Regions from separate parts of the Cronobacter sp. 153480017-3 genome, predicted to be linked through region 3. Evidence: predicted binding sites of a transcription regulator. Region 3 holds the regulator's gene; each other region holds the start of a gene.
What was found. The regulator PurR, encoded in region 3, represses purine synthesis genes. The targets are predictions, from matches to a motif close to CANGCAAACGTTTGCNTG.
Positions count from the first base shown of each region.

Region 1: the regulator PurR is predicted to act here: its motif matches at 3,176-3,193, upstream of glyA (serine hydroxymethyltransferase).
Region 2: the regulator PurR is predicted to act here: its motif matches at 3,053-3,070, upstream of ACUW6V_RS06320 (amino acid aminotransferase).
Region 4: the regulator PurR is predicted to act here: its motif matches at 2,478-2,495, upstream of purM (phosphoribosylformylglycinamidine cyclo-ligase).

Region 1 covers NZ_JBSEYN010000006.1:285,873-293,349, reverse strand. Annotated here, with positions in the region: gene glrR (two-component system response regulator GlrR) at 1-1,073, shown strand, start outside; gene glnB (nitrogen regulatory protein P-II) at 1,172-1,510, shown strand; gene hmpA (NO-inducible flavohemoprotein) at 1,796-2,986, opposite strand; gene glyA (serine hydroxymethyltransferase) at 3,309-4,562, shown strand; gene ACUW6V_RS15305 (MerR family transcriptional regulator) at 4,634-4,996, shown strand; gene ACUW6V_RS15300 (carboxymuconolactone decarboxylase family protein) at 5,052-5,429, shown strand; gene ACUW6V_RS15295 (3-phenylpropionate MFS transporter) at 5,553-6,692, shown strand; gene csiE (stationary phase inducible protein CsiE) at 6,689-7,477, opposite strand, start outside.
Region 2 covers NZ_JBSEYN010000002.1:401,359-408,835, reverse strand. Annotated here, with positions in the region: gene asnS (asparagine--tRNA ligase) at 1-1,319, shown strand, start outside; gene ompF (porin OmpF) at 1,854-2,948, shown strand; gene ACUW6V_RS06320 (amino acid aminotransferase) at 3,134-4,324, shown strand; gene ACUW6V_RS06315 (MBL fold metallo-hydrolase) at 4,383-5,030, opposite strand; gene ACUW6V_RS06310 (YcbK family protein) at 5,069-5,617, opposite strand; gene ldtD (L,D-transpeptidase) at 5,797-7,477, opposite strand, start outside.
Region 3 covers NZ_JBSEYN010000014.1:32,456-39,932, forward strand. Annotated here, with positions in the region: gene cfa (cyclopropane fatty acyl phospholipid synthase) at 1-581, opposite strand, end outside; gene punC (purine nucleoside transporter PunC) at 870-2,045, opposite strand; gene punR (DNA-binding transcriptional activator PunR) at 2,157-3,068, shown strand; gene purR (HTH-type transcriptional repressor PurR) at 3,086-4,111, opposite strand; gene cydH (cytochrome bd-I oxidase subunit CydH) at 4,403-4,492, shown strand; gene ACUW6V_RS20195 (MFS transporter) at 4,755-5,921, shown strand; gene ACUW6V_RS20200 (C40 family peptidase) at 5,990-6,808, opposite strand; gene grxD (monothiol glutaredoxin 4) at 7,154-7,477, shown strand, end outside.
Region 4 covers NZ_JBSEYN010000006.1:225,669-233,145, forward strand. Annotated here, with positions in the region: gene hda (DnaA inactivator Hda) at 1-234, opposite strand, end outside; gene uraA (uracil permease) at 330-1,619, opposite strand; gene upp (uracil phosphoribosyltransferase) at 1,701-2,327, opposite strand; gene purM (phosphoribosylformylglycinamidine cyclo-ligase) at 2,559-3,596, shown strand; gene purN (phosphoribosylglycinamide formyltransferase) at 3,596-4,237, shown strand; gene ppk1 (polyphosphate kinase 1) at 4,476-6,536, shown strand; gene ppx (exopolyphosphatase) at 6,540-7,477, shown strand, end outside.

The sequences.
Region 1 (7,477 bases), on a different contig from region 3:
CGATCCCTGATGCGGTGGCGGCAACCCAGCAGGGTGTCTTCAGTTTTCTCACCAAACCGGTGGATAAAGACGCGCTGTATAAAGCCATCGATGACGCGCTGGCCCATGCCGCGCCCGCAGGCGACGAGCAGTGGCGCGAGACGATTGTCACCCGCAGCCCCGTGATGCTGCGACTGCTTGAGCAGGCGCACATGGTGGCGCAGTCGGACGTTAGTGTGCTGATTAACGGCCAGAGCGGCACCGGCAAAGAAATTCTGGCCCAGGCCATCCATAACGCCAGCCCGCGCGCTAAAAACGCGTTTATCGCCATTAACTGCGGCGCGCTGCCGGAACAGTTGCTGGAATCTGAGCTGTTCGGCCATGCGCGCGGCGCGTTTACCGGCGCGGTCAGCAGCCGTGAAGGGCTTTTTCAGGCGGCTGAAGGCGGCACGCTGTTTCTCGATGAAATCGGCGATATGCCGGTGCCGTTACAGGTGAAGCTGCTGCGCGTTTTGCAGGAGCGCAAAGTGCGTCCGCTCGGCAGCAACCGCGATATCGATATCAACGTGCGGATTATCTCCGCCACCCACCGCGATCTGCCGAAGGCGATGGCGCGCGGCGAGTTCCGCGAAGATCTCTTTTATCGCCTGAACGTGGTGAATTTAAAGATCCCGGCGTTGCAGGAGCGCGCGGAAGATATTCCGCTGCTGGCGAACCATCTGCTGCGTCAGGCGGCGGATCGCCATAAGCCGTTCGTGCGCAGTTTCTCTACCGATGCGATGAAGCGTCTGATGGCGGCGAGCTGGCCGGGCAACGTGCGCCAGCTGGTGAACGTCATTGAGCAGTGCGTGGCGCTGACCTCCGCGCCGGTCATTAGCGAGGCGCTGGTGGAGCAGGCGCTGGAGGGCGAGAACACCGTGCTGCCGACGTTTGTCGAGGCGCGCAATCAGTTTGAGCTCAACTATCTGCGCAAGCTGTTGCAAATCACCAAAGGCAATGTGACGCACGCCGCGCGGATGGCGGGGCGTAACCGTACCGAATTCTATAAACTGCTGGCTCGCCACGAGCTTGAGGCGAATGATTTTAAAGAGTAGTTTTTGGTGCCCAAACCGCTGCAAGGTATGGTAATTTGAGCAACCGATTTCGCGAACTGAATCGCCGTGCAGGCGCTGGCAGGAATTAAGGATCCACCATGAAAAAGATTGATGCGATTATTAAACCCTTCAAACTCGATGACGTACGTGAAGCGCTGGCGGAAGTCGGGATCACCGGCATGACGGTGACCGAGGTGAAAGGGTTTGGTCGTCAGAAAGGCCATACCGAGCTGTATCGCGGCGCAGAGTATATGGTGGATTTCCTGCCGAAAGTGAAAATCGAGATCGTAGTGACCGACGATATCGTCGATACCTGCGTGGATACGATTATCCGTACCGCTCAGACCGGTAAAATCGGCGACGGCAAGATTTTCGTTTTCGACGTGGCGCGCGTGGTGCGTATCCGCACCGGCGAGGAAGACGACGCCGCGATTTAAGCGGGCGCGACGACAAAAAAAGCAGGCCAGTGGGCCTGCTTTTTTTATGCCCGACGCGCATGGGGCGTGCAGGGATATGAATTGTGGGTGCGCTTCGCTTACCCACCCTACAGGGGACGCTGGTGTTCGGCATGGTGGGTGCGCTGCGCTTACCCACCCTACGGGAGGTTGGGGTTGGACGTGGTGGGTGCGCTGCGCTGACCCACCCTACAGAATACGGTGTGATTTCGTAGTGCGGGTAAGCGAAGCGCACCCGCCGAACCGCCCCAAAAAAACGCCAGGCGCTTACAACACCTTATGCGGGCCGAAACATTCGTAATGAATGTTCTCTTTATTCACGCCCATGCTCACTAACTGCTCCGCGGCGAACTGCATAAATTTCACCGGGCCGCAGACATAAAACTGCATACCGGGCGTGGTTACATGCGCCTTGCGATCGTGAAGCGCCATCAACCCTTCGCTGTTATAACGGCCCGCGCTGCGATCGGCGTCGGTCGGCACGCGGTACCAGACGTGGCTGGTAAAGCGGGGCAGTTTCGCGCCGAGCTGCGCCACTTCATCGGTAAACGCATGCACATCGCCGCTTTCCGCCGCGTGATACCAGTTCACCTGCGCCGGATGCTGCGCGCTTGCCAGCGTATCGAGCATCGCCAGCATCGGCGTCTGACCCACACCCGCCGAGATAAGCGTCACCGGCGTCTGTGGTTCAACATCCATAAAGAAATCGCCCGCAGGCGCGGCAAGGCGAATCACATCGCCCGGCTGCGCATGCTGATGCAGCCAGTTCGACACCTGGCCTTCGCCTTCGCGTTTCACCGCGATGCGGTAGCTTTTGCCGTTCGGCTTGCGGGTGAGCGAATACTGGCGAATCTCCTGATGCGCAAACCCTTGAGGCTTGATCCAGACGGCGGTGTACTGGCCGGGCAGGTAATCGGCGACCGGGCCGCCATCCACCGGTTCCAGCTCAAAGCTTGTGACAATGGCGCTCTGTGGCGTTTTATTCGCGATGCGGAATTCGCGCGTGCCTTCCCAGCCGCCGGTTTTCTGCGCGTTACTCTGGTAAATCTCGGCTTCGCGGTTAATAAACACGCCCGCCAGCACGCCATAGGCTTTGCCCCAGGCGTCCAGCACTTCCTGGCCTGGGCTGAACATCTCATCGAGCGTCGCCAGCAGATGCTCGCCCACGATGTTGTACTGCGCCGGTTTGATATTAAAGCTGGTGTGCTTCTGGGCGATTTTCTCCACCGCCGGCAGCAGGGCCGCGAGGTTTTCAATGTTGGCGGCGTAGGCGCAGATGGCGTTGAACAGCGCTTCACGCTGATCGCCATTGCGCTGGTTGCTCATGTTGAAAATCTCTTTCAGCTCCGGGTTGTGTGTAAACATCCGGTCATAAAAGTGCGCGGTGAGTTTCGGGCCCGTCTGCGCCAGCAGCGGGATGGTGGATTTCACGACGGCGATGGTTTGACTATCCAGCATGGTTGCTTCCTTCCGTTTTTCTATAAAATGTATTTTAAATGCATCTTATAAAAAATACCTGCACGCTGTAAATGGTTTTATCAAGCCTTGGGAAAACACCACGGCGTATGAAAAAACGACAGGTTGAAAATGAAAATAAGTCGCGTAAACGGCACGTTTGCTTAATCGTTCAAACCCTTGCGCCACGCCATGCCAAACGTTTGCGTAAAAACCTCTGTCAAGCCCTATCTTCACGCTGCCAATCGGTTTACACTGTTGGCCGTCGCCCAAAAGGGCCCCTAATTGCAGTACATTTTATTGTCAGCTGAGTCAGGAGATGCGGATGTTAAAGCGTGAAATGAACATTGCCGATTATGATGCCGAACTGTGGCAGGCTATGGAGCAGGAAAAAGTACGTCAGGAAGAGCACATCGAACTGATCGCCTCCGAAAACTACACCAGCCCGCGCGTGATGCAGGCGCAGGGCTCTCAGCTGACCAACAAATATGCCGAAGGTTATCCGGGCAAGCGCTACTACGGCGGCTGCGAATATGTGGATATCGTTGAGCAACTGGCGATTGACCGCGCGAAAGAACTCTTCGGCGCTGACTACGCTAACGTGCAGCCGCACTCCGGTTCCCAGGCCAACTTCGCGGTCTATACCGCGCTGCTACAACCGGGCGATACCGTTCTTGGTATGAACCTGGCGCAGGGCGGCCACCTGACCCACGGCTCCCCGGTTAACTTCTCCGGTAAGCTCTACAACATCATTCCTTACGGTATCGACGAGTCCGGCAAAATCGATTACGAGGATATGGCGAAGCAGGCGAAAGAGCACAAACCGAAAATGATCATCGGTGGTTTCTCCGCGTACTCCGGCATCGTTGACTGGGCAAAAATGCGTGAAATCGCTGACAGCATCGGCGCATACCTGTTCGTCGATATGGCGCACGTGGCGGGCCTGATTGCCGCAGGCGTCTACCCGAACCCGGTTCCGCACGCGCACGTCGTCACCACCACCACCCACAAAACGCTCGCTGGCCCGCGCGGCGGTCTGATCCTCGCCAAAGGCGGCAGCGAAGAGCTGTACAAAAAACTGAACTCTGCCGTGTTCCCGAGCGCGCAGGGCGGCCCGCTGATGCACGTTATCGCGGCGAAAGCGGTCGCGCTGAAAGAAGCGATGGAGCCGGAGTTCAAAACCTACCAGCAGCAGGTGGCCAAAAACGCCAAAGCGATGGTGGAAGTGTTCCTGAACCGCGGCTACAAAGTGGTTTCCGGCGGTACGGAAAACCACCTGTTCCTGTTGGATCTGGTCGATAAAAACCTGACCGGTAAAGAAGCGGACGCCGCACTTGGCCGCGCCAACATCACCGTTAACAAAAACAGCGTGCCGAACGATCCGAAGAGCCCGTTCGTCACCTCCGGCATCCGTATCGGTTCTCCGGCGGTCACGCGTCGCGGCTTCAAAGAAGCGGAAGTGAAAGAGCTGGCAGGCTGGATGTGCGACATCCTGGACAACATCAATGACGAAGCGGTTATCGAGCGCGTCAAAGGTAAAGTGCTGGATATCTGCGCACGCTTCCCGGTTTACGCGTAAGCGTTCACTCACTGCTGAAGGCCGCCTCGCGCGGCCTTTTTTTATGGGGCAATGGTAGACAGGAGGCGGCCATGCGTATTCAGGCATTCGCGACGCTGACGGGGCTTGGCGTTCATACGCTGCGCTATTACGAAAAGCTGGGGTTGCTGGTACCGGCGCGTAATGCGAGCGGGCATCGCGACTATTCTCGTTCGGATCTCGACTGGGCGGCGTTTATCAAACGGCTAAAGGCGACCGATATGCCGCTGGAGGAGATCCAGCGCTACGCTCTCTTGCGCGCGCAGGGGGAATCGACCGCAGAGGCACGCCGTGAACTGCTGGCGCATCACGCGCAGCGGCTCGAAACCCGGCTCGCGGAGCAGGCTGACCATCTGGCGCGCCTGAAAGAGAAAATGGCGTACTACGATGAGACGCTTTTAAAAAACAGCGCTTGACCTGGAGTTAACTCGAAGGCTTACCGTTATCTCAACCACACAAAAGGAGAACGGTATGACTTTATCACGTTACGAGGCAGGCCTTGCGCGGCTGTCTGAAATCGACGGCACGGCAGGGGAAAATGTCATTAAAGCGCTGGCCGATATCGCGCCGGATCTGGGGCGCTACGTCATTGAATTCGGCTTTGGCGATATCTACAGCAGGCCGGGGCTGTCGCTGAAAAGCCGGGAGCTCGCGACCGTCGCGGCGCTTACCGCGCTTGGCCACGCGCAGCCGCAGCTGGCGGTGCATCTGCACGCGGCGCTGAATGTCGGCTGCACCCGCGAAGAGATTATTGAAGTGATCATCCAGATGGCGCTCTATGCCGGTTTCCCGGCGGCGCTGAATGCGATGTTTACCGCCAAAAAGGTCTTTGCCGAGGCGGGCATATAACAGGACAGGCCGCTGCGGCGGCCTCATTACGCAGTAAAAGCGAATTGTTATTAACGTGTTATGCATCGCTTGCAACCCCTGCGCTTTCCCGCCAGACTAACGCCTGCGAAACGGGAGGGAATCATGGTGTTGCAATCCACGCGCTGGCTGGCGCTCAGCTATTTCACCTATTTTTTCAGCTACGGTATTTTCCTGCCGTTCTGGAGCGTCTGGCTCGCAGGCGTCGGCGTCGCGCCGGAAACTATCGGCCTTTTGCTCGGCTCCGGCCTGATTGCACGTTTTCTTGGCAGCCTGCTGCTGGCACCGCGCGTCAAAGATCCTTCCCGTTTAGTGTTTGCGCTGCGCCTGCTTGCATTGCTGACGCTCGTTTTCGCGCTCGGCTTCTGGTTCGGGCATCAGACCGCCTGGCTGTTTGTCGTGCTGGTGGGCTTTAACCTCTTTTTCTCGCCGCTGGTGCCGCTCACCGACGCGCTCGCCGCCACCTGGCAGCGTCAAATAGCGATGGATTACGGGCGAGTGCGGCTGTGGGGATCGCTGGCGTTTGTGATTGGCTCGGCGCTCACCGGCAAGCTGGTAAGCGTCTACGATTACCGCGCTATTCTGGCGCTGCTGTCGCTCGGTGTGGCGTCAATGCTTATCGGGATGCTGCTGAAACCCTCCGTGATGCCGCAGGGCGAAGCGCGTCATAACGAGGCCGCAGGCTGGCCGGTATGGCGCAAGTTAATGGTTGAAAACTGGCGTTTTCTCGCCTGCGTAAGCCTGCTTCAGGGCGCGCACGCGGCCTACTACGGCTTCAGCGCCATTTACTGGCAGAGTAAAGGCTATTCCGCCTCGGTCGTGGGGTATCTGTGGTCGCTCGGCGTGGTGGCGGAAATTATCATCTTCGCGCTCAGTAAACGGCTTTTCAGCCGGTTTGGCGCGCGCGATCTGCTGCTGCTCTCCGGCGTGCTGGGGATTATCCGCTGGGGAATGATGGGCTGGACGACCGCGCTGCCGTGGCTCATCGTGGCGCAGATCCTGCACTGCGGGAGCTTCTCCATCTGCCATCTGGCGGCGATGCGCTATATCGCCGCCCGCGAAGGCTCGGAAGTCATCCGGCTACAGTCGGTCTACTCCGCCGTCGCGATGGGCGGCGGGATTGCGGTGATGACCGTCTTTGCAGGCTTCCTGTATCAGCACCTTGCAGGCGGCGTCTTCTGGGTGATGGCGCTGGTTGCGCTGCCCGCGCTCTTCCTGCGCCCGAAAGTCGTGGCGCGCGCTTAAGCCTCCAGAATCTCGCGTATCCGCTGCTGCTGGTGTTCACCGAGCGGCAGCGTCGCGTGAATGAGCGGCGGCGAGAAGAGCGGCAGCGAGGTGGTGTATGGCGTCACAATCAGCGCCACCTCTTTCGGCGCGCCTTCCTGCTGGAAGGTATGCAGCGTCAGATGTTTGATGTTGAGCGGCAGCAGGGTAAGTTCCCGTAGCTGCTGCTCGATTTCCGCCTCAAGCGCAGGGTCGTTGCCCGTCAGCAGCAGCACCTGTTTTTCATGCAGATCCGCCTCCTGCATCAGCCACGCGCCGAAAATCACCGCCACCAGCCCGACTTCTTCATCAGAAAACGTCACCCGGTACTCTTCCTCAAAGCTATCAAACGCTTTGCGGGTGGTGCGCATCAGGCGCGGGTAGAGACGGTTAATCTCTTCCGGAAGCGCGTTATCGATGCCGATGCCGAACAGGCTGCGATCAAGCGCCTGGCAGAGATGAATATAGAGCTGATCCGCAAGGCCCTGTTCATCGCTGAACGCCATGCCGGAAAGCTCGTGAAAGCGGGCAATCAGCGAAAGCACGGCGTGACGCAGCCGGTGATCTTCCGGGTGCGCGTCGCGCAGCGGATCGGGCGTGCGCAGCATCATAAAGAGCAGCGCCAGGAAGCAGTGTTCGTTCACGTGCGGCGACTGCGCGACGCGGCGCTGCCAGTGGCGGACTATCTCCTGCGCGGCGAGAAACTCGGCGCGAGCGCGCATCCAGAGCTGTTGCGGTTCGGTGAATTCCGGCGTCTGGCCGTAATG
Region 2 (7,477 bases), on a different contig from region 3:
CCCGAAGAGATTCAAAAGCTGGCATCTCCTTCCTCGCCGTTTATGACGGTTCCTGCTTTGATCCGATACAGGCTGTCATTAATAATTCTCTGCCCAATTACAATGAAGAGGTTTTACACCTCACGACGGGCTGCTCGGTTATCGTCACCGGCAAGGTGGTGGAATCCCCGGGCGAAGGCCAGAGCTTTGAGCTGCAGGCAACCCAGGTGGAAGTGACCGGCTGGGTGGACGATCCGGACACCTACCCGATGGCGGCCAAGCGCCACAGTATTGAGTATCTGCGTGAAGTCGCGCACCTGCGCCCGCGTACTAACCTGATAGGTGCCGTGGCTCGCGTACGCCACACGCTGGCGCAGGCGCTGCACCGTTTCTTCCACGAACAGGGCTTCTTCTGGGTTTCCACGCCGCTTATCACCGCGTCGGATACCGAAGGCGCGGGTGAAATGTTCCGCGTCTCGACGCTGGATCTGGAAAACCTGCCGCGCGACGCGCAGGGCAAAATCGATTTCGATAAAGACTTTTTCGGTAAAGAAGCGTTCCTGACCGTGTCAGGCCAGTTGAACGGCGAAACCTACGCCTGCGCGCTATCGAAAGTCTATACCTTCGGCCCAACCTTCCGCGCTGAAAATTCCAACACCAGCCGCCACCTGGCGGAGTTCTGGATGCTGGAGCCGGAAGTGGCGTTCGCCAACCTGAACGATGTCGCGGGTCTCGCGGAAGCGATGCTGAAATATGTCTTCAAAGCGGTGCTTGATGAACGCATGGACGACATGAAGTTCTTCGCCGAACGCGTGGATAAAGAAGCCATCGAGCGTCTGGAGCGTTTCATCTCTGCCGACTTCGCGCAGGTGGATTACACCGACGCGGTCGCCATTCTTGAGAAGTGCGGCGAGAAATTCGAGAACCCGGTCTACTGGGGCGTGGATCTGGCGTCCGAGCATGAGCGTTATCTCGCCGAGAAACACTTTAAAGCGCCGGTTGTTGTTAAAAATTACCCGAAAGACATCAAGGCGTTTTATATGCGCCTTAACGAAGATGGTAAAACCGTGGCGGCGATGGACGTACTCGCGCCGGGCATCGGTGAAATCATCGGCGGCTCCCAGCGTGAAGAACGCCTCGACGTGCTGGACGCCCGTATGGATGAGATGGGTCTTAATAAAGAAGACTACTGGTGGTATCGCGACCTGCGCCGTTACGGCACCGTGCCGCATTCCGGCTTTGGTCTCGGCTTTGAACGTCTGATCGCCTATGTTACCGGCGTGCAGAACGTGCGCGATGTGATCCCCTTCCCGCGTACCCCGCGCAACGCGAACTTCTAATCCCAAAAAGGCCAGCGACTTGCTGGCCTTTTTTCTTCCCGCCTTGTGTTGTTCATTTTCTATTACGGTTTCACGGAATTTTAGGCTGTATAAAAATTCATCAATTGTCTGATGGCGATTTTTTGCACCGCTTCGCTATAGCATATTTGTACACAACTTCCACAGACATCTGGCCTTCCATCCATCTCATCCAGTAGAAAACTCTTGTTGCTTACAATTGTATAAAAATGCGCCTTATCCAAATTAATAATAAGTTTTTCATATATATAAGAAAGGAATGGCCGAAATTTATTCACTTAAGTAATAAATTTGAGGTCTCTCACAAAGTTCCCTTTCATTAATAAATTCTTACACAATATTTCTTTTTGTTACCTGATTAAGACATTTGTAGCACTTTCCGGGTAGCGAAACGATTATATGAATGGAAAGATGCCAGACAGACACAGAAAGACACCAAACTCTCATCAATAGTTCCGTAATGAATTATTGACGGCAGTGGCAGGTGTTCAAAAAAACCAATGAGGGTAATAAATAATGATGAAGCGCAATATCCTGGCAGTGGTTATCCCTGCCCTGCTGGTAGCCGGTGCAGCAAACGCTGCAGAAATCTATAATAAAGACGGCAACAAAGTAGACATCTACGGTAAAGCGGTAGGTCTGCACTATTTCACTAAAGACAATGGCGACAATGGTTATGCTGGTAATGGCGATAAAACCTATGCCCGTCTTGGTTTTAAAGGCGAAACTCAGATCAACGACCAACTGACCGGTTACGGCCAGTGGGAATATAACTTTAGCGGTAACAACTCTGAAGGCGGCACTGATGCTCAGAAAGGGAATAAAACCCGTCTGGCATTTGCAGGCCTGAAATTTGGTGACTTCGGCACCTTTGACTACGGTCGTAACTATGGCCTGGTATACGACGCCATCGGCGTAACCGATATGCTGCCGGAATTCGGTGGTGATACAGGCAACAGCGATAACTTCTTTGCTGGTCGTCAGGGCGGTCTGGCTACTTACCGTAACAGCAACTTCTTCGGTCTCGTGGATGGTCTGAGCTTCGGTCTTCAGTACCTGGGTAAAAATGAGCGCGCAAAAATTGGCGGCTCAAATGACGATATTCAGCGTTCCAACGGTGACGGCTGGGCAACCTCTCTGGGTTACGAATTTGACGGCTTCAGCGTAATCGGTGGTTATGGTGCAGCAGATCGTACCAATGCTCAGGAGTCTCTGGCTCGCGGTAAAGGCGCTAAAGCTGAACAGTGGGCGACTGGCGTGAAATATGACGCTAACAACATTTACCTGGCTGCTCTGTATGGTGAAACCCGTAACGCAACTCCGATCAATGGTGGTTTCGCTAACAAAACTCAGGACTTCTCTGTTGTAGCACAGTACCAGTTCGATTTCGGTCTGCGTCCGTCCGTCGCTTACTACAAATCTAAAGCGAAAGATGTTGAAGGCATCGGTAGCGAAGATTACATCAACTACGTAGAAGTAGGTGCCACTTACTACTTCAACAAAAACATGTCTACCTATGTTGATTACATCATCAACCAGATCGACAGCGATAATAAACTGGGCGTTGGTTCTGACAACACCGCTGCGGTGGGTATCGTTTACCAGTTCTAATCAGCACAACCTTGTTGTCTGATAGCGGAAAAACAGGGCTTCGGCCCTGTTTTTTTATGCGTAAAAGAAAATTCTGCCAACTTTTGCGATCCACGTAACTTTTCCGGGCAAACGGTTGGCATTTTGTAAATCTCCCGTTAACCTGATAGCGAATTTCCCTTCTGAAATCACAATGGAACCTCGTCATGTTTGAGAACATTACCGCCGCCCCAGCCGACCCGATCCTTGGCCTGGCCGATCTGTTTCGTGCCGACGATCGCCCAACCAAAATTAACTTAGGCATTGGTGTTTACAAAGATGAAACCGGTAAGACCCCGGTTCTGACCAGCGTAAAAAAAGCAGAACAATATCTGCTGGAAAATGAAACCACCAAAAACTACCTCGGCATTGACGGTATTCCCGAATTTGGCCGCTGCACGCAGGAACTGCTGTTCGGCAAAGGCAGCCATATCATCAGCGATAAACGCGCCCGCACGGCGCAGACTCCGGGCGGCACTGGCGCGCTGCGCGTCGCGGCGGATTTCCTTGCGAAAAACACCGACGTCAAACGCGTCTGGGTCTCGAACCCGAGCTGGCCGAACCACAAAGGCGTGTTTAACTCCGCCGGTCTGGAAGTGCGCGAGTATGCCTACTACGACGCCGCCAACCATTCGCTCGATTTTGACGGTCTGTTAAACAGCCTGCAGGAAGCCCAGGCGGGCGATGTGGTGCTGTTCCACGGCTGCTGCCACAACCCAACCGGCATCGACCCGACGCTGGATCAGTGGGAACAGCTCGCGAAACTGTCTGTCGAGAAAGGCTGGCTGCCGCTGTTCGATTTCGCCTACCAGGGCTTTGCTCGCGGTCTGGAAGAAGATGCTGAAGGCCTGCGTGCGTTTGCCGCGCTGCATAAAGAGCTTATCGTCGCGAGCTCGTTCTCCAAAAACTTTGGCCTGTACAACGAGCGCGTAGGGGCCTGTACGCTGGTCGCGGCGGATGCCGATGCCGCAGACCGCGCCTTCAGCCAGATGAAATCCTGCATTCGTGCCAACTACTCCAACCCGCCGGCACACGGCGCTTCAGTAGTCGCGACCATTCTCAGCAACGACGCGCTGCGCGCCATCTGGGAGCAGGAGCTGACCGATATGCGTCAGCGCATCCAGCGTATGCGTCAGCTTTTTGTGAACACGCTGGCAGAGAAAGGCGCAAACCGCGATTTCAGCTTTATCACCAAACAGAACGGCATGTTCTCATTCAGCGGCCTGACGAAAGAGCAGGTGTTGCGTCTGCGTGAAGAGTTTGGCGTGTACGCGGTGGCCTCCGGGCGCGTGAACGTGGCGGGCATGACGCCGGATAACATGGCGCCGCTGTGCGAAGCCATCGTCGCGGTGCTGTAATCGCTGCGTAAAGATACAAAAAGGGCCGCACAGTGCGGCCCTTTTTATTGGGAAAGATTTACCAGACCGGCATTTCATCCTGCAGGAAAGGGTTATGCAGACGCTCGTGGCCGAGCGTTGACATCGGGCCGTGGCCGGGAATAAACGTCACGTCATCGCCGAGCGGCAGCAGCTTACGCTTGATGGCATCAATAAGCTGGCTGTGATCGCCGCGCGGGAAGTCGCTGCGCCCCACTCCGCCTTTAAAGATGACATCGCCTGAAACCAGCAGACGGGACTGCGCATCGAAAAAGACGATGTGCCCCGGCGTGTGGCCCGGGCAGTGCAGCACGGCAAGCGTTATATTGCCAACACTCACCGTGTCGCCTTCATTAAGCCAGCGGTCTGGCGTCAGCGGCTGGCACTCATCAAGACCAAACATGCGGCTCTGCGCAGGCAGCCCCTGTAACCAGAACTCATCTTCTTTTTCCGGGCCGATAATGGGGATGCCGTAATGCGCCGCAAGCTCCGCCGCCGCGCCCACGTGGTCAAGATGACCATGCGTCAACAGGATCTGCTGAAGCGTAACGCCAATACGGGCGACTTCTTCCTTGATACGCTGCGCATCGCCGCCTGGGTCCACCAGCGCCGCCTGTCGCGTCTCCTCACACCAGATTAACGAGCAGTTCTGCGCGAACGCCGTTACCGGAATAATATGATAGTTCATACCGCTCCTTTTACCCGGCGCGCTGCCGGGGTCGTTAATTACCAGTGCCTTAGCGGCCCGGTATCAATATGCACAAAGTTACTGCTGGGGTAGTATCCTACACCACCGGCGCGCAGAGATAACGCCGCTTTGCGAATATTGCTTAACGAAATACCTTCGATATGAAAATCCATGGCCTGGCCTTTGGTGTGGTAGCTGTGCTTAGCCACGCCGCGGCTTTTGGATCGTAATTCGTTGTTGGTATCAACGGAACGATAGCCGGAGATCAGCTGTACCGGTTTACGGGTGCCGAGCAGCCCCTGCAAACGGAAAAGCTGGTCAAATAAACGGGGATCAATCGCTTTTACCTTATTCGCCCGGTAATCACGAAAGAAATGATTAAGCTTTGCTAATTCATCCTGAATATAGCCCCGGCCATCGAAAAACTCGGCCTTAATGGATTCGCCAGTATGTAAATTATTGAGCGTAAGAATACGCGGTCGTGGCGTCGACAGGGTAGCAAATGCAGGCGTGGGCAGTATCGCAGCGCCTAAAGCGGCGCCGCCAATCGTCAGCAGTTTGCGGCGATGAGCGTCAATTTTATCCATGATATTCAGGTCTACAATCAAATGAACAATAACTATGCACTTCTGGCGCACGAGTGGCACCTTAACCGCCAGCCGGAGGGGAGTCAATACGGGTCAAAGGCGCGAATAACGGGCCTTTTTTTACGTTTGGCCCGTTTTCGCTTCACATAGAGCAGGTTAAGTCCGCGGAATTAAACCTGTTAGCGGATCAGTTGTTCCACTTTTGGGAGGATTTGTGCGCCCGATCGCGCGGTGTGATCGTAATTGTAAATATCTGTACGATATTGCGGACGCCCGTCCTCGCCGATAAACGCGGTCAGATAATAGAGGTTCACCGGAATGGTCTGCGGAATATTCACGTAACGCGTATTCCCCTCTTTCAGCGTCTGCGAAATGCGCGAATCATTCCAGCCCGCATCCTGCAGCAGCATATTGGCCAGTTCAGAAGCTTTATTCACACGCACGCAGCCGGAGCTGAGCGCCCGCGCATCGCGCTGGAAGAGATTGTGGTTCGGCGTATCGTGCAGATAGATAGCGTCTGAGCTCGGCATGTTGAACTTATACCGCCCGAGCGAGTTATGGGCACCCGGTGCCTGCTGGAAACGGAATGGCAGATTAGACGGCGTAATCGTTGCCCAGTCCACCATCCACGGATCCACGACATCTGCGTTACTTCCCCAGCCGTTCAGCACGGTATAACCGTGGCTCTCCAGATACCCTGGGTCATTCCAGACTTTCGGCAGAATATCTTTGCGGGCGAGCGTTGGCGGCACGTTCCACGGTGGATTGACCACCACGTTATTGAGCGCGCTGCTCATCAGCGGTGTTTTGCGATCCGGTCTGCCGACGATAACGCGCGACGCCAGCACCTGATTGCCATTCTGGTAATAGACCAGCGAATACTCGGGAATATTTACCATGATGCCGGTGCTGAGTTTGCCGGGCAGCAGGCGCAGACGCTGAATATTGAGCGCCAGCAGCGCGGCGCGCTGCGCGGGCGTCACATTCAGCCAGTCGCGGGTGGACTGACCGATAACACCATCCGCGCCCAGCCCCTGCCATTTCTGAAAACGTTTTACCGCCGCGACCAGATCTTTATCGTAAACCGCGCGCGCCGGTTTCGGCGTACTACGGGTCTGGCTTGCGGTTTGCGGGGCCGCCGACGGGCTGACCACGCCGTTGTTATCGCCCGGCAGCGCAATATCCGGGCCGCCATCCAGCATGCCGGTACGCTGTAAAATCTCCTTCAGCGCCGGAATATCGCTGCTCCACTGGCCGGGGCGCAGTTTCTCTTTGCCGGTCATTTGCGGCCACGGACGGGTATCCGCCACCAGTTGCAACAGCGAGGCGTGCATCGCCGCATACTGCGGATGCGCGGGGGCGAGAGAGCGCACAAACGCAGGCACAGAGCCGTTATCCAGCGCGACCTGCCACTGGTTCAGCACGTTCAGCGCGGGCATCTCCAGCTTGTACGGTTTTTCGCTGTAGAGCCAGCGGTTGCCCTGGCTTGGGATGCCAGAAATAAAATGCAGATACCCCACCATCGCGTCACTCAGCACGATATCGCGCGCGAGCCCCGTAACGGCAGGATTGGTCAGTTGCTCCACCCAGGCGGTAAATTGCGGCTGGAAGCCAGCGAGCGCGACTTCAGCCAGCTGCTGCTGGAATGCCTGAACGGCGTCGCGGTTCTCCCACATCGGTTTAAGATCGCGGGCGGCGTATAGCCCCACCAGCGCATTCATGTAGACCGGCGTGAAGCCCGCTGGAAGCGCCGCCTGTAACTGCGTGCGTGCGCTCGCAAGACGGCTTGCGGCATCAGGTGCCGTATTCGCCGCCAGGAACGCCATGCCCGGCGACAGCGCCAGTGGCTGCGCGCTGAGC
Region 3 (7,477 bases):
GTGACCGATACGCCATAATGGCGCGCGGCAAACGCTGCCAATCCGCCCCAGCCGCAGCCGATATCCAGCAGCGTCATGCCAGGCTTAAGCTGAAGTTTTTCGCAGATAAGTTTTAACTTCGCCTGCTGGGCGTCTTCCAGGTTGTCCGCCTCTTTCCAGTAGCCGCAGGAGTACTGCATGTACGGGTCGAGCATGCGGCTGAACAGATCGTTGCCGAGATCGTAATGCTCTTTGCCGACAATCCAGGCGCGTTTTTTGGTTTGCAGATTGAACAAACGGGCACCAAGAATACGCAGCGTATCTTTCAGGTGACGTGGCAGTTGCTCTTCCAGCCCCGCGCGCAGCACTTTAGTGAAAAAGAGATCGAGCCGCTCGCACTCCCACCAGCCATCCATATAGCTTTCGCCAAGACCGAGGGAACCTTCCTGTAACACCCGTTTAAAAAAGTCAGGATTTTTCACCTGAATGTCGGAAGGAGCAGCGCCGTTAACGGCGATCCCGGCCCGGCTGAGCAGTTCAGTTGCGATGCGATACCAGTGGTTGTCCGGTATGCTGACTTCTTCTATACACGATGAACTCATAGCTTCTCCATCACTGATGTGATCAGAACCTTCAAACAGCGTAGTCGCAATTTTCGGTATGTGAGAAATATCACGGAAAGGTCCGCGAGCCTGATATCCGACGTAGAACAGAGGAAGGGAGATGACCCTTGCCAGAAATGTCATTCCAAATAAAAACGGGAGCCAGCAGCTCCCGTTACTACATAATATTTATGCTAATTATCGTAGAGCCGCGAACCAGTATAGGCCTCGCTTTACGATGATTCAACTGTTGACCGTTAGCAAGCTAATCACAAAAATTTCATATTTTCACGCGGCTGATGATTGCGTAAACCGTTGACGACCACGCAACCGAAAGCCGAGGCCCGCCAGCACCACTGTCGCCAGCATAACGCTGGTGGTTGACAGCAGCGCGGTCGCGACCAGCCACGACACCACCAGGCTTGCCACAAAACAGAGTCCAAGCTGGAGCGTGTTTTGCAGCGCGGCGGCGCGTCCGGTGGCCTGCGGGAACGGCAGCAGCGCAGCGGCGACCACGATAGGGTAAATCGCCCCGTTCGCCATCGCCATCAGGCAGAAGGGAATAAGCAGTGTGGTGAGCGTAACGGCGTCGCTTAACCCCACGAGCCAGGTGGCGAGCACGCTCAGCGCGAAGCCTGCCAGCAGCCACGGCAGCAGCGTTTCGCCATTCCATTTTTGCAGCGCACTGCGACAGCCATAGCCGCCAATCAGAAACGCTATAGTTTGCGGCACGTAGCTCAGTCCTATTACCGCCGGGCTGTAACCCATCTCATGCAGAATAAACGGCGAACCGGTGAGCCAGGCGAAGAAACTGGCGGAGCAGGCAGCATAAATCAGCACATTGCCGCTGTAGACGCGCGAGCGCAGCAGCATCATAAAGCTCAGCGGCTCGCCGCCTTTATTGCCCTGAGGCGCGCCGGAGGGCAGACGCAGGGCCGGAATCATCAGCGCCACCGTAATGGCAAACAGCACCAAAAAAATCGCCTGCCAGGAAAAGTGATTCAGGATCCAGCTGCCGAGCAGCGGTGCCAGGGCCGGAGAAAGCCCCACCAGCGGCATAATAGTCGCGAAGATACGACGCGCCTGCTGCGCCGGGTAGCGGTCGGTTACCAGCGCCTGCCAGCTTACCGCAGCGGAACAAACGCCCACGGCCTGAATAAAGCGCAGGGCCAGCAGCGCGCCCGCGCTCTCTACCCAGACGGTGCCAAGGCAGCCAAGCGCGAAAATCCCAAGCCCCGCCAGCAAAACCGGACGACGGCCAAAACGGTCAGAAAGCGGGCCCCAGACGAGCTGCGCCAGCGCGAAACCGGCCAGGAAAAGGCTCAGCGAGGCGCTGATAGCCGAAGGGGCTGTGTGCAGATCCGCTTCAATAACGGCGAACGCGGGCAGGTACATGTCGGTCGCCAGAAAACCGAGCACGCTCAGCCCGGCCAGCCAGCAAAGAAATCCTTTATCAGGTCGCATCACATTAACTCACTTCTTATTACGCGAAAGAGCCAGGAGTGTACGGAGTGCAATTCCGCTTGTGAAACGCTAATATTTGCCCATTCCATTCAAAAAATTTGCAGGCAGATAATGTGGTCTGAATATTCCCTGGAAGTGGTGGACGCCGTGGCGCGCACCGGCAGCTTTACCGCAGCCGCCGCAGAACTGCACCGCGTGCCTTCTGCCGTCAGCTATACGGTACGTCAGCTTGAGGAGTGGCTTGCGGTATCGCTCTTCGAGCGCCGCCATCGCGATGTGGTTCTGACGCCTGCAGGAGCCTGGTTTCTGCGCGAAGGGCGTTCTGTCATCAAAAAAATGATGATCACCCGTCAGCAGTGCCAGCAGATCGCCAACGGCTGGCGCGGGCAACTTTCCATCGCGGTGGATAATATCGTGCGCCCGGAACGCGTCCGGCGGCTGGTGCTTGATTTCTACCGGCACTTTTCCGATGTCGAGTTGCAGGTTTCACAGGAAGTCTTTAACGGCGTCTGGGACGCGCTGGCGGACGGGCGCGTGGAACTTGCCATCGGCGCCACACAGGCGATCCCGGTCGGCGGGCGCTTCGCGTTTCGTGATATGGGCATGCTGAGCTGGCGTTGCGTCGTGGCGCACCATCATCCGCTGGCACAGCTCGCGGGCGCGCTCAGCGACGACAGGCTGCGCGATTACCCCTCGCTGGTGCTGGAAGATACATCGCGATCGCTGCCCAAGCGCATTACCTGGCTTCTGGATAACCAGCGGCGCGTGGTGGTGCCGGACTGGCACTGCGCCGCCGATGCGCTCAGCGAGGGGCTCTGTATCGGCATGGTGCCGACGCATTTCGCGAAGCCATGGCTCGATAGCGGGGAGTGGCGCGCGTTGACGCTGGAAAACCCGTTCCCGGACGCCGCCTGCTGTCTGACGTGGCGGCAAAGCGACGCCTCGCCCGCGCTGCGCTGGCTGCTCGATTATCTGGGGGACAGTGAAACGCTGAACACGGAGTGGCTGCGGGAGCCGCAATAATACGGCTCCCGGAAGGATTAACGGCGATAGTCGCGGAACGGGCCGTCCGCCACCGAGCGGCGTTCGATCAGGCGCGGATGCACCTCGATGGTCTGCGACTCTTCGCGCTTATTCACGATGCGGTCGAGCAGCATATTGAACGCAGTCTGGCCGAGCGTCTCTTTTGGCTGATGGATAGTCGTCAGCGCCGGGCTAAAGAAACGCGCGTTGCGTACGTTGTCGTAGCCGATGATTGAAATATCCTGCGGCACGCGCAGGCCCATTTCATCGGCGGCGCAGATAGCGCCCATCGCCATGATATCGCCGCCGCAGAACACGGCAGTCGGGCGCTGCGGCTGCGAGAGGATCTGCTGCATGGCGCGGTAACCGGATTCCGGCTCGAAATCGCCCTGCACAATCCAGTTTTCCGGCACTTTAATGGCCGCTTCTTCCAGCGCTTTCATAAAGCCTGAGAAACGCCCGACGCCGGTGTTACGCTCAAGCTGCCCCGGAATCACGCCAATATCACGATGGCCGCGCTCGATAAGATAACGCCCGGCGAGGTAACCGCCCTGGAACGCGTTATCGATTACCGAGTCGGTAAAATCGGCTTTCGCTTCACCCCAGTCCATCACCACCATCGGGATATGACGGTACTCTTCAAGCGTGGAAAGCAGCGGCTGCGGGTATTCCGAGCACATCACCAGCAGGCCGTCGACGCGCTTTTGCGCCATCATAGACAGATACGCGCGCTGCTTTTCCAGATTGTTATGCGCGTTGCCCAAAATCAGCGTATAGCCTTTGGCGAAGCAGCTGTTTTCAACGGCTTCGATAATTTCCGCGAAATAGGGCGCTTCGCTACTGGTCGCCAGCAGCCCGATAGATTTGGTGTGATTCACCTTCAGGCTGCGCGCCACGGCGCTTGGCGAATAGTGTAATTCTTTGATAGCCGCCCAAACCGCATTGCGCGTCTCTTCCGCCACAAAACGGGTTTTGTTAATCACATGTGAGACTGTTGTTGTGGAAACGTTGGCTCGCTTCGCGACGTCTTTAATTGTTGCCATTAATAATCACTCCAGACCCCTGGCTGAGCCCTGCAAAATCACGGGTTAATCGTTTGCCTGTACACACCCCTGACTGCCGCGAGGGGAGTGCGGCATGCCGGGAAACGCGACATTTTTCGTGAGGAGGGGTCGATGGCCGGTACCGAATAAAGTAGCGACGAATTTTGGCTTATCTTTATCGAAAGGGGAAGAGGGAAAACGCATATCTGGTTAAATGTCGCAGGATTTTTCGGCCCGTTTATGCAAAAATGCGCACTACCTGTTTTTTATGGGGTCTTTAAGGAGAATACCATGAGTACCGATCTGAAATTTTCGCTGGTCACGACGCTGGTTGTACTGGGCCTGATTGTGGCGGGCGCATTTACCGCCATTCTGCATTAAGCGACAGGCGGGAGCGCACCTGTTCTCCCGCTTTCTTAAACTTTTCTTGCGTTTAAGCGCCGATTCCCCGCTGTTTTCTTTCTTTTTCCCGTTATTCCCTTTAGATTCGCTAATAACAATTAGCGCGTGTTCTTAACAGCTGCGCAATAATATTTTGCTGTTTTTGTCACTTATCTTTTCTGATTGAGAGTGTCATCCTTTTCTGCATCCTGCTGTAACGTCGGGCGTTCCCGGCGCTGTTGTACAATTTCTGGAGCAATGAATGAAAGTCAATTTTCCGTTACTGGCACTGGCTATCGGTGCTTTTGGCATTGGCACGACCGAGTTTTCCCCGATGGGGTTGTTGCCGGTCATAGCGAACGGCGTCAACGTCTCCATTCCGGCCGCCGGTATGCTGATTAGCGCCTACGCGGTCGGCGTGATGGTAGGCGCACCGCTGATGACGCTTTTACTGTCGCACCGCGCACGGCGTAGCGCGCTGATTTTTCTGATGGCGATTTTTACGCTCGGTAACGTGCTGTCAGCACTGGCACCGGATTATATGACGCTGATGGCCTCGCGTATTCTCACCAGCCTTAACCATGGGGCGTTCTTCGGCCTCGGCTCGGTGGTTGCGGCAAGCGTCGTGCCGAAGCATAAACAGGCGAGCGCCGTCGCGACGATGTTTATGGGCCTGACCATTGCCAATATCGGCGGCGTGCCGGCGGCCACCTGGCTTGGTGAAACCATCGGCTGGCGAATGTCGTTTCTGGCGACGGCCGGTCTTGGCGTGGTGGCGATGGCGAGCCTCTGGTTTTCCCTGCCAAAAGGCGGCAGCGGCGAGCGCCCTGATGTGAAAAGCGAACTGGCCGTGTTGATGCGCCCGCAGGTGGTGAGCGCGCTGTTGACAACCGTGCTCGGCGCGGGCGCGATGTTTACGCTCTATACCTATATCGCGCCGGTTCTGCACCACATCACTGATGCCAGCGCGGCGTTCGTCACCGCCATGCTGGTGCTGATTGGCGTCGGGTTTTCCATCGGCAACTATCTGGGTGGCCGCCTGGCGGACCGCTCGGTGAGCGGCACGCTGAAAGGCTTCCTGATGCTGCTTATCGTCATTATGGCGGCTATTCCGTGGCTTGCGAAAACGGAAATCGGCGCGGCGGTGAGCATGGTGGTATGGGGGGCTGCGACTTTCGCGGTAGTGCCGCCGCTGCAGATGCGCGTGATGCGTGTCGCCAGCGAAGCGCCGGGCCTGTCCTCATCTGTGAATATCGGGGCGTTTAATCTCGGTAACGCACTTGGCGCGGCGGCGGGCGGGGCCGTTATCCATGCGGGCTTCGGTTATAGCGTAGTGCCAGTGATGGGCGCGCTGATTGCCGCACTCGGCCTGCTGCTGGTGCTGATCTCCAGCCGTAGCGAGGCGCAAATGGCGTGCAGCGCTGAATAATGCATGCTGCCATATAAAAGAAAACGGAGAAGGGTGACCTTCTCCGTTTTTTTGTGAGGATAAATCGATTAACGAATAGTGCGCGGCGTCATCACCCGGCGCGCGCCGACATAGTGACGCTGCCAGTAATCTTCGCTCAGCGACGTTATCTGGATTTCCTGGCCGCTGCGCGGTGACTGAATAAATTTGCCGTTACCGACATAGACGCCGACGTGATCGGCGGTGCCACGGCCCTGAGTGCGGAAGAATACCAGGTCGCCGCTTTCCAGCTCGCCACGGTTAACCGGCGCGGCGTCGCGCAGGTGATACATTTCATTGGCGGTGCGCGGAATGCGGAATTTCACCAGATCTTTATAGGCATACCAGACGAGGCCGCTGCAGTCGAAACCGGTACGCGGCGACGTGCCGCCCCAGTGGTACGGCTTGCCTATCTGGTTCATCAGCTTGTTCATGGCGGTGGTCTGGGCTTTCTTCACGCGCGCTTTGTGTGCGTCGGCAATCGTGAGCGGCCCATTCACGCATTTGGTTTTGCGATTTTTTCGTGTTTTGGCACAGGTCTGCGCGCTCAGGCGGTTGCTGGCCTGTTTGCCAGAAGTGGTGGAAGGGCTGCGGGAAGCGGTTTTACTGACGGAAGAGGTGGTTTTGCTGGTGCGTTTTGCGGTGCTGTTTCGCTTCTCGCTGGCGGTTTTCGCCGTTTTGGTTTTCGTTGCGTTGTTACTTTTCTTGGCGGTTTTTGTGCTGGTTTTCTTTTTCACCGTACTGGCGTGCGCTTTTTGCACCTTCGAGGCGCGCGTCTGCTCCGACGCCTGCGCGAACGGTGCAAAAGCCAGTGATGAAGTCATTAATAAAGCACAGAGCGTGAGAGCAATTTTTGTTTTGCGCGCCACTGAGCATTCCCCTGCATAAAGCCGGCAATCATGCCAACGGATGAATTTTAAGAGCTTGCTGATTCTAATCTAAAAAAATGACCAAAGTTAAGCAGCAAATCGTCTTCTGAACGCAGTTTCGTTAACCGGCGCACTCTTTTTCGCCAGTTGCCGCTGCGCCGACGCGCATTTTAGCGCGCCTTCTCAGAGGAGAATATCGGCAGCTTACAGAAAAGTGTTATTATTTGCTTCTCTTTCACCACGGCACGGCACCGGGCTTAAGCGCAAGATTATGCATTTTCGGGACGCTCCGGAGCCGCTACAATGTAAAGCTAACGCCGTAATGACGCTTGAGGAAGTAAGACAATGAGCACTACGCTTGAAAAAATTCAACGCCAGATCGCTGAAAACCCGATTCTGCTGTACATGAAAGGCTCCCCGAAACTGCCGAGCTGCGGCTTCTCCGCACAGGCCGTACAGGCGCTCTCTGCCTGCGGCGAGCGTTTTGCGTATGTCGATATCCTGCAAAACCCGGATATCCGTGCAGAACTGCCGAAATACGCTAACTGGCCGACCTTCCCGCAGCTGTGGGTGGATGGCGAACTGGTTGGTGGCTGCGATATCGTTATCGAAATGTATCAGCGCGGCGAACTGCAGACGCTTATCAAAGAGACGGCGGCGAAATATAAT
Region 4 (7,477 bases), on a different contig from region 3:
CGGCACATAACCAACCGCGTCTCCGCGCTGCGAAAGCTCAGCGCAGGCGGCATGCAGCAGATGACTGCGCCCACCGCCCTCTCGCGACCAGAAATAGATGTAGCCGCTGCGGTCGTGGCGCAGCATCGTCTGGAGTGCGGCTAATAAAGAGGGGTTGTCGCCCGGCCAGAAGCTGGCAAACGTTTCGTCATCGGGCAGCCAGAGCGGCAAGGAGAGCTGTGCCGGTGTGTTCAGAAGGACCTCTTCAAGGACATACGAAAAAACGCATTGAGTCTATCACACAATCGCTTCGCTGTTGAACCGGGCGACAGCGCCGCCCGGCAGGCTGATCAGTGCGGCGATTTTTCGTGCTCGTCAGCGTCAAGCACCGTCTCTTCCGGGCGCAATACATTGATAAGTTTGAAAATCAGGCTCAGCGCCACGCCGACAATCGTCGCCAGCGCCATGCCTTTCAGCTCGGCCGCGCCAATATGCACTTTCGCGCCGCTGACGCCGATGATCAGGATGACTGACGTCAGGATCAGGTTCTGCGCCTTGCTATAATCCACTTTAGATTCAATCAGTACGCGAATACCGGATGCGCCGATCACGCCGTAGAGCAGCAGCGAAACGCCGCCCATCACCGGCACCGGGATAATCTGGATCGCCGCCGCCAGTTTGCCAACGCAGGAGAGCAAAATCGCGATGATCGCAGCGCCACCAATAACCCAGGTGCTGTAAACGCGGGTGATCGCCATAACGCCGATGTTTTCGCCATAGGTCGTGTTCGGCGTGGAGCCGAAGAAACCGGAAATCATCGTCGAGAAACCGTTCGCAAACATCGAGCGGTGCAGGCCCGGATCGCGGATCAGATCTTTTTTCACGATGTTCGCCGTCACCACCAGGTGCCCGACGTGCTCGGCTATGACCACCAGCGCTGCGGGCAGAATGGTGAAGATGGCAAACCACTCAAAGCGCGGCGTGTAGAACGTCGGCAGCGCAAACCAGTGGGCATTGGCAATCGGCGTGGTATCCACAACGCCCATCGCGAAGGAGAGCGCATAGCCCGCCAGCACGCCGATGAGAATCGGGATGATCGCGAGAAAACCGCGGAACAGCACCGAGCCAAACACCGTGACCGCCAGCGTTACCAGCGAAATAGTGATTGTGGTGGAATCCGCCGTCTGGCCTTCCGCAGGCAGCAGGCCCGCCATATTGGCCGCAACGCCCGCCAGTTCCAGGCCGATAACCGCGACGATGGCACCCATCGCCGCAGGCGGGAACATCACGTCGAGCCAGCCGGTGCCCGCTTTTTTGACAATCAGCGCCACGATGCAAAACAGCGCGCCGCAGACGATAAACCCGCCGAGCGCCATCTCATAGCCAAGCGGCAGCAACAGCAACACGGGCGAGATAAAGGCAAAGCTTGAGCCCAGATACGCCGGGATTTTGCCTTTACAGATAAAGAGATACAGCAGCGTGCCGATGCCGTTAAACAGCAGTACGGTGGCCGGGTTAATATGAAACAGGATGGGCACCAGCACGGTTGCGCCAAACATGGCGAACAGGTGCTGCAAACTAAGCGGGATAGTCTGTAAGAGCGGCGGACGTTCACTTACCCCGATAGCACGGCGCGTCATAGCGTTTTCCTCAAGAGTGTTGATGTGTGATGTGTTAAGTGTGGGACCAAAAAAAAGCCGACTAATAAGTCGGCTTAACGTTTATTTCGTACCAAATATTTTATCGCCCGCATCGCCGAGGCCCGGGATGATGTACCCGTGCTCGTTCAGCCCCTTGTCGATAGACGCGGTATAAAGCTCGATATCCGGGTGCGCTTTCTCCAGCGCCTTGATGCCTTCCGGCGCGGCAACCAGAACCAGCACTTTGATGCTGGTGCAGCCCGCTTTCTTCAGCAGGTCGATGGTGGCGATCATCGAACCGCCTGTCGCCAGCATCGGGTCGACAACCAGCGCCATGCGCTCGTCGATATTAGAAACCAGCTTCTGGAAATACGGCACCGGCTCCAGGGTTTCTTCATCACGGTAAACGCCGACCACGCTGATACGCGCGCTCGGTACGTTCTCCAGCACCCCTTCCATCATGCCAAGACCGGCGCGCAGAATAGGCACTACGGTAATTTTCTTGCCTTTGATCTGCTCGATTTCCACCGGGCCGTTCCAGCCTTCGATAGTCACTTTTTCCGTCAGCAGATCGGCTGTGGCTTCATAGGTCAGCAGGCTGCCCACTTCAGAGGCGAGTTCACGAAAACGCTTGGTGCTGATGTCATGCTCGCGCATCAGGCCCAGCTTGTGTTTAACCAGCGGGTGTTTCACTTCAACGATCTTCATTCTCTTTCTCCCCAGCAAGATGGCAGCCACAAAAAAATCGCCGGATTATACCGCTTTTTGCGGGCCGCGCCATACGTAATGGGCTTGATCGGGATCAACCGAACAGAAGTCAGTCATCTTATTAGTGTGTTTTATTCAACGCAACAAGGGCTCGCAAACGTTTGCCTGGACTGTTAGAATTGCCGCGTTTTCTCTACTACCACCAACCGCAACCGCGTGGGGACTTTAGCAGTGACCGACAAAACCTCTCTCAGCTATAAAGATGCCGGTGTTGATATTGATGCTGGTAACGCTCTGGTCGACCGAATCAAAGGCGTCGTGAAAAAAACCCGTCGCCCGGAAGTGATGGGTGGCCTGGGCGGCTTCGGCGCCCTCTGCGCGCTGCCGCAGAAATACCGCGAGCCAGTGCTGGTCTCCGGGACGGACGGCGTCGGCACCAAGCTGCGTCTGGCGATGGATCTGAAGCGTCACGACACGATTGGCATCGATCTGGTGGCGATGTGCGTTAACGATCTGGTGGTACAGGGCGCTGAGCCGCTGTTCTTCCTCGATTACTACGCGACCGGCAAGCTGGATGTGGATACCGCGGCAAGCGTGATTAACGGCATCGCCGAAGGCTGCCTGCAATCCGGCTGCGCGCTGGTGGGCGGCGAAACGGCGGAAATGCCTGGCATGTATCACGGCGACGATTACGACGTGGCCGGTTTCTGCGTCGGCGTGGTGGAAAAATCAGAGATTATCGACGGCTCGAAAGTCGCCGATGGCGACGTACTGGTCGCGCTAGCCTCCAGCGGTCCGCACTCCAACGGCTACTCGCTGGTGCGTAAAATTCTTGAAGTGAGCGGCGCGGACCCGCAAACCACCGAGCTTGACGGCAAACCGCTCGCCGATCACCTGCTGGCCCCTACCCGCATCTATGTAAAACCGGTGCTGGAGCTGATTGAGAAGCTTGAAGTCCATGCCATCGCCCACCTGACCGGCGGCGGCTTCTGGGAAAACATTCCGCGCGTGCTGCCGGACAACACCCAGGCCGTGATTGATGAAGCCTCCTGGCAGTGGCCGGCGGTCTTCAACTGGCTACAGCAGGCGGGCAACGTCAGCCGTCATGAAATGTACCGCACCTTTAACTGCGGCGTTGGTATGGTCATCGCCCTGCCAGCCGCAGAAGCGGATAACGCGGTAGCGCTGCTCAATAGCCTCGGCGAAACCGCATGGAAAATCGGCGCGATCAAAGCCTCCGATGCCCAGGAACGCGTGGTTATTGCGTAATGAAGCGCATCGTAGTGCTGATTTCCGGCAGCGGCAGTAATTTGCAGGCGATTATCGACGCCTGCGCGCAGAAGAAAATCAACGGCGTGATTAGCGCCGTCTTCAGCAACAAGGCCGACGCGTTCGGCCTTGAACGCGCGCGCGAGGCCGCCATTCCCGCGCATGCGTTAAGCGCATCTGATTTTGCCAGCCGCGAGGCGTTTGACCGCGAGCTGATGCAGGAGATAGACGCCTACGCGCCGGATCTGGTGGTGCTGGCGGGCTATATGCGTATTCTGAGCCCGGCCTTTGTGGCGCACTATGAAGGACGGCTGCTGAATATTCACCCTTCCCTGCTGCCGAAATATCCGGGGCTGCATACGCACCGCCAGGCGCTCGCCAACGGCGATGAAGAGCACGGCACATCGGTGCATTTTGTGACGGACGAGCTGGATGGCGGCCCGGTGATTTTACAGGCCCGCGTTCCGGTCTTTCCCGGCGACAGCGAAGAGGACGTCACCGCGCGCGTTCAGGCGCAAGAGCACGCCATCTACCCGCTGGTGGTAAGCTGGTTTGTCGAGGACCGTCTCGCGATGCGCGAAGGCCGCGCCTGGCTGGACGGGCAGCCGCTCCCGCCGCAGGGTTACGCTTCTGACGAATGATTAAAGGGCCGCGAGGCCCTTTATTTTTTCTTTCGTCTGGCGTTAATTCCGTCATCGGCACGGAAAACTTGCCCGCCAACATCACGGTTTCACAGGCTTTTTTGCCGCTTTCTCGTAAGCCTGCGGATAACTGTCATACTTTTCTGGCACAGTTGGACAGAGCATGACAAAGCTCGCCATAATAACCCCGAGACGGATTTGCCACGTCCCGAGTTAATCAACCGGAGTGTGAGTAGTAATGGGTCAGGAAAAGCTTTATATCGAAAAAGAACTGAGCTGGTTATCGTTCAACGAACGCGTATTGCAGGAAGCGGCGGATAAATCTAACCCGCTGATTGAGCGCATGCGCTTTCTGGGCATCTACTCTAACAACCTTGATGAGTTTTATAAGGTCCGGTTTGCCGAGCTTAAGCGGCGCATTATCATCAGCGAAGAGCAGGGTTCTAACTCCCATTCGCGCCACCTGCTGGGCAAGATCCAGTCGCGGGTGCTGAAGGCAGATCAGGAGTTCGACGGCCTGTATAACGATCTGCTGCTGGAGATGGCGCGCAACCAAATCTTTCTGATTAACGAACGCCAGCTTTCTGAAAATCAACAGGTGTGGCTGCGCCACTACTTCAAACACTATCTGCGCCAGCACGTCACCCCGACGCTGATTAATCGCGACACCGATCTGGTGCAGTTTCTGAAAGACGATTACACCTATCTGGCGGTCGAAATCATTCGCGGCGAATCTATTCGCTACGCGCTGCTGGAGATCCCGGCGGATAAAGTGCCGCGCTTCGTGAATCTTCCGCCCGAAACCCCGCGCCGCCGCAAGCCGATGATCCTGCTGGATAACATTCTGCGCTTCTGCCTGGATGATATCTTTAAAGGCTTTTTCGATTACGACGCGCTGAACGCCTATTCCATGAAAATGACGCGCGACGCGGAATACGATCTGGTGCATGAGATGGAATCGAGCCTGCTGGAGCTGATGTCTTCAAGCCTCAAGCAGCGCCTCACCGCCGAGCCGGTGCGTTTCGTTTACCAGCGCGACATGCCGGACGCGATGGTGCAGATGCTGCGCGAGAAGCTCTCTATCTCCCGCTATGACTCCATCGTGCCGGGGGGGCGTTACCATAACTTTAAAGATTTCATTAGTTTCCCCAATGTCGGCAAAGCGAATTTGATCAACAAACCGCTGCCGCGCCTGCGCCACATCTGGTTCGATCAATTCCGCAACGGCTTTGACGCCATTCGCGAGCGCGACGTGCTGCTCTACTACCCGTATCACACGTTCGAGCATGTGCTGGAACTGCTGCGCCAGGCCTCGTTTGACCCGAGCGTGCTGGCCATCAAAATCAATATTTATCGCGTGGCGAAAGACTCGCGCATTATCGACTCAATGATCCACGCCGCCCACAACGGCAAAAAAGTGACCGTCGTGGTGGAATTGCAGGCGCGATTTGATGAAGAGGCGAATATTCACTGGGCGAAACGCCTGACCGAAGCGGGCGTACATGTGATCTTCTCAGCGCCGGGCCTTAAGATCCACGCCAAACTGTTTCTCATCTCGCGTAAAGAGGGTGACGACGTGGTGCGCTACGCGCATATCGGCACCGGCAACTTTAACGAGAAAACCGCGCGTCTTTATACCGACTACTCGCTGCTGACCGCCGATGCGCGCATCACCAACGAAGTGCGCCGGGTATTTAACTTTATCGAGAACCCTTACCGCCCGGTGAGTTTCGATTACCTGCTGGTGTCGCCGCAAAACTCGCGCCGCCTGCTTTATGAAATGGTCGATCAGGAGATAGCCAACGCGCAGCAAGGGTTGCCGTCGGGGATTACGCTTAAGCTTAATAATCTCGTCGATAAAGGGCTGGTGGACAGGCTCTACGCGGCGTCCGGCTCCGGCGTAAAAGTGAATCTGCTGATTCGCGGCATGTGCTCGCTTATCCCGCAGCTGGAAGGCCTGAGCGACAATATTCAGGTCATCAGTATCGTTGACCGCTATCTCGAACATGACCGGGTTTATATTTTCGAAAATGGCGGCGATAAGCGCGTTTATCTGTCGTCTGCCGACTGGATGACGCGTAATATCGACTACCGCATTGAAGTCGCCGCGCCGCTGCTGGACCCGCGCCTGAAACAGCGCATTCTGGATATCATTGATATCCTGTTCAGTGATACGGTGAAGGCCCGTTATGTGGACAAAGAACTGAGTAATCGCTATGTGCCGCGTGGTAATCGCCGCAAAGTTCGCGCACAATTGGCGATTTACGATTACATAAAATCTCTGGAACAGCCTGAATAATCTATGCCGATAACTTCTGATGCTCCACGACCGGAGGAATTTGCTGCGGTCGATCTCGGCTCTAACAGCTTCCATATGGTGATTGCCCGTGTGGTGGATGGCGCCATGCAAATCATTGGTCGTCTGAAACAGCGCGTACACCTGGCCGATGGGCTGGACGAAAATAATATGCTGAGCGAAGAGGCCATGGAGCGCGGCCTCGCCTGCCTCTCCCTGTTCGCCGAGCGCCTGCAGGGGTTTTCCGCGGCGAAAGTCTGCATCGTGGGCACCCACACGCTGCGCCAGGCCGCTAACGCGACGGATTTCCTGCGTCGCGCGGAAAAGGTTATCCCCTACCCGATTGAAATTATCTCCGGCAATGAAGAAGCGCGCCTGATTTTTATGGGCGTGGAACATACGCAGCCAGAGCGCGGGCGTAAGCTGGTTATCGATATCGGCGGCGGCTCGACGGAGCTGGTGATCGGCGAAGATTTCGAGCCGCAACTGGTGGAAAGCCGCCGCATGGGCTGCGTCAGTTTCGGGCAGCATTTCTTCCCGAACGGTGAGATAACGCCGGATAATTTCCGCCGCGCGCGTCTCGCCGCCGTGCAAAAGCTTGAAAGCCTCGCCTGGCAGTATCGCCTTAAAGGCTGGACCGTGGCGCTGGGCGCTTCCGGCACCATCAAAGCCGCGCATGAAGTGCTGGTAGAGATGGGCGAAAAAGACGGTTTTATCACGCCGGATCGCCTCGATATGCTGCGCGATGAAGTGCTGAAATTCGGCCACTTCTCCGCGCTTACCCTGCCGGGCCTGTCGGAAGAGCGCAAAGTCGTCTTCGTGCCGGGGCTGGCTATTCTCTGCGGCGTGTTTGACGCGCTGGCGATCCGCGAGCTGCGTCTCTCAGACGGCGCGCTGCGCGAAGGCGTGCTGTATGAGATGGAAGGCCGTTTCCGCCATCAGGA